2 regions of the Roseateles sp. P2_H4 genome follow, and region 2 is predicted to be linked to the other one. Evidence: predicted binding sites of a transcription regulator. Region 2 holds the regulator's gene; the other holds the start of a gene.
The links. Region 2 encodes LexA, which represses DNA repair genes until DNA is damaged. Its sites were predicted from a motif close to ACTGTATNNNNATACAGT; they were not measured.

Region 1: the regulator LexA is predicted to act here: its motif matches at 1,064-1,081, upstream of AC1DW3_RS03650 (DNA polymerase Y family protein).

What each region holds. Positions count from the first base shown of each region.
Region 1 covers NZ_JBFUFR010000003.1:170,316-173,865, reverse strand. The annotation lists gene AC1DW3_RS03655 (patatin-like phospholipase family protein) at 1-1,014, opposite strand, end outside; gene AC1DW3_RS03650 (DNA polymerase Y family protein) at 1,177-2,385, shown strand; gene AC1DW3_RS03645 (ATP-dependent DNA helicase) at 2,382-3,550, shown strand, end outside.
Region 2 covers NZ_JBFUFR010000006.1:107,973-111,522, reverse strand. The annotation lists gene ubiG (bifunctional 2-polyprenyl-6-hydroxyphenol methylase/3-demethylubiquinol 3-O-methyltransferase UbiG) at 1-79, shown strand, start outside; gene gph (phosphoglycolate phosphatase) at 76-750, shown strand; RNA gene ssrA (transfer-messenger RNA) at 765-1,138, shown strand; gene lexA (transcriptional repressor LexA) at 1,220-1,891, opposite strand; gene AC1DW3_RS06595 (asparaginase) at 1,957-2,895, shown strand; gene AC1DW3_RS06590 (esterase-like activity of phytase family protein) at 2,896-3,550, opposite strand, start outside.

The sequences.
Region 1 (3,550 bases), on a different contig from region 2:
CCCCGCCACCTCGCGGCCGAAGTCGCCGCTCGGGCCCTGGCCCGCGTCGACCACGACGAACAGCATGCGCCGCACGTTCGCCGCGTCGTGCTCGCTGATCGGGCCGTAGGGCGTGTTCAGCAGGATGCGACTTTGCAGGATGCTGACGAGGCCCAGGTTGTCCGTGATACCGCCGTCCACCAGCTTGATGTAGCGGCCCGTCTTGCTGTCGCGGAAGTCCTTCAGCGCCCGCAGCAGCGCCAGGCGCAGCCGGTGCTGGTCGTCGCGCTCGGGGCCTGGCACACGGCCCAGGTTGGCGGGCATGGGCTTCTGGCAGGACTCGGGAAACTTCTCCAGCACCACCGGCGCGAAGAACAGCGGCACCGCCATGGACGCGGCGACGGCCTCCGACACCGGGAAGCTGGCGAGGTCGCTGCAGATGGCGTCGAAGGCCCGTTCGTGGAAGGGGAAGGCCAACCGGTACTGGGCGTTGCTCGCGTTGATCCAGATGACCGGCTTCTGGTGGCGGAACATGTCCGCGAACGTCGCACCCTGGAACACGTCGCGCTCCAGCCAGTCGCTGAAGTTGCTGCGGTCGTTCAGGCCGCCGGCGAACAGTCGGCGCAGGTTGTTGGGGTTGAGCAGGCTGAAGCGCAGGCCGGCCTCGCCATCGCGCATCAGCACCTTGTCGCGGAAGTCCCGCATGCCCTCGGTGCCATGCAGGCCGAAGTAAGCCGCCGTGATGGAGCCGCCCGACACGCTGGTGATGAAACTCACGTCGTCCAGCAGGTTGTGGCCAGCGGCCGAGGGCTGGTCGCGCAAGCCCTCCAGCACGCCGTAGGAGAAGGCCGCCGCGCGCAGGCCACCGCCCGAGAAGCTCAGGGCCACGATGGTCTCGCTGACGGCGCTCTGCGGCTCGCGCGCCACCGGCTCGGCCACGGCCGGCCGGTTCTTGGGCGTGTTCAGCGGTGCGCCGGCACAGCCGGCCAGCGAGAGCCAGACAAGGCAGGTGCAAAGCAGCAGCAGGACGCGCATCGGGCCTCTTTCCCTTGAGATCCGGCGCATTCTGCCGATGCTGCCAGACCCTGTCTTTATTCCCAGTGACAATCCAGGGAATGAACACCCCCCACGCTCGCATCCGCTCGCTGCCCCCCGCGGGGGCGCGCCAGCGGTTTCGGGCGGCCGTGCACCGCTGACATGCAGCAGCCCCCTCGCTGGATCGCCCACCTCGACATGGACGCCTTCTACGCGTCCGTCGAGCTGCTGCGCTATCCGCAGCTCAGGGGCTTGCCGGTCGTCATCGGTGGCCGGCGGGCCGATGCACCGCAGCAGTTGCAAGACGGCTCCTGGCGCTATTCCAAGCTGCGCGACTACACCGGCCGCGGCGTCGTCACCACCAGCACCTATGCCGCCCGCGACCTCGGCGTGTTCTCGGCCATGGGCCTGATGAAGGCGGCCCTGCGCGCGCCCGACGCCATCCTGCTGCCGGCCGACTTCGACAGCTACCGCAAGTACTCGCGCCTCTTCAAGGCCGCCGTCGCCGAGGTCGCACCCGTCATCGAGGACCGCGGCATCGACGAGATCTACATCGACCTGACCGACGTGCCCGGCGTGCGCGATGCCGTCGGCCACGACCCGCTGGGCGGCGTGAAGGCGGTGGCCCGCGAGATCAAGAACTCGGTCGGCCGCGCCACCGGCCTGACCTGCTCCATCGGCGTCACGCCCAACAAACTGCTCAGCAAGATCGCCAGCGAGTTGGACAAGCCCGACGGCATCAGCGTGCTGACGATGGACGACATCCCCAGCCGCGTCTGGCCGCTGGGCGTGCGCAAGATCAACGGCATCGGTCCCAAGGCCGGCGAAAAGCTCATCAAGCTGGGCCTGGAGAGTGTCGGCGATATCGCCGCCGCCGACCCCGCCTGGCTCATCGAGCAGTTCGGCGGCAGCTACGGCGCCTGGCTGCATGCGGCCTCGCACGGCCTCGACAACCGCGCCGTCGTCACCCACAGCGAGCCCGTCTCCATCAGCCGCGAGACCACCTTCGAGCGCGACCTGAGCGCCGTGCATGACAAGGTCCTGCTCGGCGGCATCATGGACGAGCTCTGCGAAAGCCTCGCCCGCGACCTCGCCCGCAAGCACTACGCCGGCAAGACGGTGGGCATCAAGCTGCGCTTCGAGGGTTTCGTGACCGTCACGCGCGACCAGACGCTGAAACTGCCCATCACCAGCGCCACCGACATCCGCCACGCGGTTGGGCTCTGCCTCAAGCGCGTCAAGTTCGACAAGCGCCTGCGGCTGATGGGCGTGCGCATCGGCAACCTCGTGCACGCCAGCGAAGTGCAGGCCGCGCCCGCAGCGGCGCGCGCCGAGCTCCAGCCTGCGCCCGACAACCTGAGTCTGTTTTGAGCGACTGGACCTACACCGTCTCGGTCCGCAGCCTCTGCGAGTTCACCGCCAAGCGCGGCGACCTGGACCGCCGCTTCACGCCCTCGGCCACCGCGCTGGAGGGCCAGGCCGGCCAGATGGCCGTGCTGGCGCGGCGCTCGCCGGGTTACGAGATCGAGCTGCCGCTGGAGGCCGTCCACGGCAATCTGCGCGTGCGCGGCCGGGCCGATGGCTACGAGGCGGACGTGAACCGTCTGGAGGAAATCAAGACCATCCGCGGCCCCGTCGATCTCATCCCCGAGAACCGCCGAGCGCTGCACTGGGCCCAGCTCGAAACCTATGGCGCGCTGATTTGCGCCGACCGCGAACTGCCGGAGATCGAGCTGGCTCTGGTCTACGTGGATGCCGACACGCAGAACGAAACCGTGCTGCGCGAGACGGTCACGGCCGCAAGCCTGCAGGCCGCCTTCGAGGCACGCTGCCGCCAGTTCGAGGCCTGGGCGCAGCAGGAGGCCGAGCACCGCGGCCAACGCGACGCGGGCCTCGCCACCCTGCCCTTCCCCAAGGGCGAGCTGCGCCCGGGCCAGCGCCTGCTGGCCGAAGCCGTCTACCGCGTCGCCGCCAATGGCCGCCATCTGCTGGCCCAGGCACCCACCGGCATCGGCAAGACCCTGGGCACGCTGTACCCGCTGCTGCGCGCCATGCCCACCCAGCAGCTCGACAAGATCGGCTACATGACCTGCAAGGGCACCGGCCGCATCGCGGCGCTGGAGGCCCTGGAGGCGCTGCGCGACGGCGCGCCGACCAAGTCGCTGCGCGTGTTGACGCTGGTGGCCAAGGAGCAGGCCTGCGAGCACCCCACCAAGGCCTGCCATGGCGATGCCTGCCCGCTGGCCAACGGCTTCTACGACAAGCTGCCGGCCGCCCGCGCCGAGGCCGTGCAGACAGCCTGGCTGGACCCCGCCGCCCAGCGCCGCATCGCGCTCAAGCACGACGTCTGCCCCTACTACCTGGGTCAGGAACTGCTGCGCTGGGCCGACGTCGTCGTCGGCGACGTGCACCACGCCTTCGACCCCTATGGCCAGCTCTACGGCCTGGCCCAGTCCCAGGGCTGGAAGCTGGCCCTGCTGGTGGACGAGGCCCACAACCTGATCGACCGGGCCCGCGACATGTACAGCGTCGCACT
Region 2 (3,550 bases):
CAACCCGCTGACGCAGCGCTACAGCCTGGGGAGCGATACCGACGTGAACTATCTGCTGGCCTGCCGCCGCCCCGCTTGAAGCTCGCTGCACACTGGTCGCATCTGCGTGCCGTCCTGTTCGACCTGGACGGCACGCTGATCGACAGCGCCGCCGACCTCGCAGCGGCAGCCAACGCGATGCGCGCCGAACGCGGCCTTGCTGCGCTGCCCTTGGCCCAATACCGGCCGCACGGCGGCTCTGGCGCACGCGGCATGCTCGGCCAGGCCTTCGGTTCCGCGCCTGGTCAGCCAGACTATGACGAACTCAAGCGCGAGTTCCTGGACCGCTACGAAGCGCTGATGTACGACAGTACGCAAGCCTTTGCCGGCGTCGAAACCGAACTCGCTGCGTTAACCGCAGCCGGCCTGGCCTGGGGCATCGTCACCAACAAGGCCGAACGCTTTGCCTTGCCGCTGGCCACGGCATTGGGCCTATCGGCCGGTGCCATCGTCGGCGGCGACACGACCGGCCACACCAAGCCTCACCCCGCGCCGTTGCTGGAGGCCGCACGCCGCCTGAACGTGGCAGCCGAGTCCTGTCTCTATGTCGGCGACGACGAACGCGACATCCTGGCCGGGCGTGCGGCCGGCATGGCGACGGCCGCAGCAACCTGGGGCTATCTCGGCCACGGCGGCGAATTTCGTCATTGGAGAGCCGACCTGGAGCTGTCAGCGCCCGGCGAGCTCTTGAAGCGACTCGGACTGGCCTAAGATAGGGGTTCTCTGGGGCCGACTTGGTTTCGACGTGGGTGCGGATCCGGAGTAGGGCATGCCGAGGACCAGTCACCTCGTAAATACATCTGGAAACACAGTAACTGCAAACGACTCTACGTTCGCACTCGCCGCTTAATTGCGGATGAGCTTCTCAACGGCAGGCCGATGGGCCGGGCTGAGTTCCGCAAGGGGCAAGGCTGAGAAGTCACTCACATCGGCTGGCGTCGCACCGGGTCACTCGGTGGGGCGTGAGATCAAGTGACTGGCGGAAAAGCTAGCGTGCCACTGCGCGAGTTGACCGTGAGATTCAAATCAGCCGGCTAAGCATGTAGATCTGCCCGGTGATGGCTTGCGGACGGGGGTTCAATTCCCCCCGGCTCCACCATCCAAGCAAAAAGGCCCGTGTCGGTGACACGGGCCTTTTTCATTTCGAGCGCGCCGGGGGGAATTGAACCCCCGTTTGAAATCAGTTGAAGCCTTGTCCTCGGATCAGGCCAACGGCCAGCCCTTCGATGCTGAAGCTCTCGCTGTGTTCATTGACGAGGATGGGCTCGAAATCGGCGTTCTCGGGCAGCAGCTGGATGCCCTCAGGCCCGCGCTTGAAGCGCTTGACCGTGACCTCTTCGCCCACTCGTGCCACGACGATCTGGCCGTTGCGGGCTTCCTTGGCCGACTGCACGGCGAGCAGGTCGCCGTCGAGGATGCCGATGTCCTTCATGCTCATGCCCTTGACCTTGAGCAGGTAGTCGGGCTTCCTGGCGAACAGGCCGGGCTCGACGGTGTAGGTCTGCTCGACATGCTCCTGCGCGAGGATGGGGGCGCCGGCAGCCACACGGCCGATCAGGGGCAGTGTCAGCTGAGCGAGACTGGGGATGGGCAGGCTGAACTGGCGGGCGCGGTTGACGGCGTTGAGGATGTCCGATTTCAAGCGGATGCCGCGCGAGGTGCCGCCGATGAGTTCCAGCATGCCCTTGCGGGCCAGGGCCTGCAGATGTTCCTCGGCCGCGTTGGCGGACTTGAAACCCAGTTCGGCGGCGATCTCCGCGCGGGTGGGCGGCGAGCCGGTGCTTTCGATCGCGTTGCGCACCAGGTCGAAGATCTGCTGCTGTCGGGCGGTAAGCTTGGGACGGTCTTGCACGGGCGGCCTTTTGAGTGGCTGGAAATTTGTCCAGCACCTGTATTTTCATCCAGGAATCCAAGAAATTGCAAACCCTTGATCGTCTGATCGTCATTCTGGGCACCGGCGGCACGATTGCCGGCACTGCGAAAACCGCCAGCGACGGGGTCGGCTACACGGCCGCGCAACTGAGCGTCGAGGATTTGCTGGCGGCAGTTCCGGCGCTGTCGGGGCAGAAGCTGGAAGCGCAGCAATTGGCCCAGCTGGACAGCAAGGACATGGATTTCGCGACCTGGCAGCGGCTGGCCACGGCCGTGCAGCAACAGCTCGACCGGCCCGAGGTCGCCGGCATCGTCATCACCCACGGCACCGACACGCTGGAGGAGACGGCCTATTTCCTGCACCGTGTGCTGTCACCCGCCAAGCCCGTCGTGCTGACGGCAGCGATGCGTCCGGCCACGGCGCTGGCACCGGACGGCCCGCAGAATCTTTTCGACGCCGTGCAGGTGGCCGCGACGCCGGATGCCCGCGGTGTCGTCGTGGCCTTCGCCGGCCGCGTGCATGACGCGGTCCAGGTGCGCAAGACGCACAGCTATCGCGTCGACACCTTCGAGTCGGTCGATGGGGCCGTGGTGGCGCGGGTGGAGGAGGGCAGCGTGCGCCAGTTGGGCCGCTGGCCGGTGTGCGAGGCCCAGGGCCTGGCGCGTATCGCAGCGCCTGCCGAGCGCTGGCCGCGCGTCGAGATCGTCATGAACCATGCGGGTGCCGACGGCACTGTCGTGCGTGCCCTGTGGGCGAGCGGCGTCGACGGCTTGATCGCCGCGGGCACCGGCAACGGCACCTTGAGTCGCGGCCTGGATGCGGCCCTGCGCGAAGCTCAGGCGGGGGGCGTCAAGGTGTGGCGCAGCACGCGCTGCGATGCCGGCCCGGTCATGGATCTGCCCGGCCTGCTGCCCAGCGCGGGTGCGCTCAGTCCGGTCAAGGCCAGGATAGAGATGATCCTGGCCCTGCTCGCCGAAGGCTGATCAGCCGCGGCGGCGGCGGGCGATGAAGCCCATGGCGCCGAGGCCGGCGAGCAGCATCGCGACCTGGCTGGGCTCCGGCACGGCGGCGATGGCCTGGTTGACCAGATTGCCCTCGAAGGCGAAGACGTAGAACTGGTTGCCGTAGGCCACCGGCGTGGCGCTGCCGTTGGGCAACACGTTGCCCAGGAAGTCGTTGTCGTTGGACAGGTACAGCGTGTGCATCGACTTGCCATTGACCATGACGTCTTCGCCGAAAGCGATGCCTTCGAGCTTGGACGGCACCATGGCATCGGAGAGGCCGGCGGCGTTCATCGCGGCCTTGATGTCGAGGAAGCGGGTGCCGACGATGGCCGTGCCGGGCTGGGTGCGCAGGTCGGCGATGCCGCTGACGTCGGTCGCGCCGGTCAGGTCGATCTTGATGAGCTGCTTGACCACGGCCTTGGAGCCGGGCGAGCCGTCGCCCAGGCCCTTGCCATCGCGCTCGAGCACGACGAGTTCGTGGTCGTTCAGTGCCAGCAGTTCGCTGCTGTTGTAAGCCTTGCCGTTGATCTGGTTGTCGAAGGCGAACTGGCTGACGTTGCCCGTGGCGATGTCGATCTTGACGATGCGGTTGTAGCGGCCGCCGTCGCCGCCGTCCTGGATCAGCGGGCTTTGC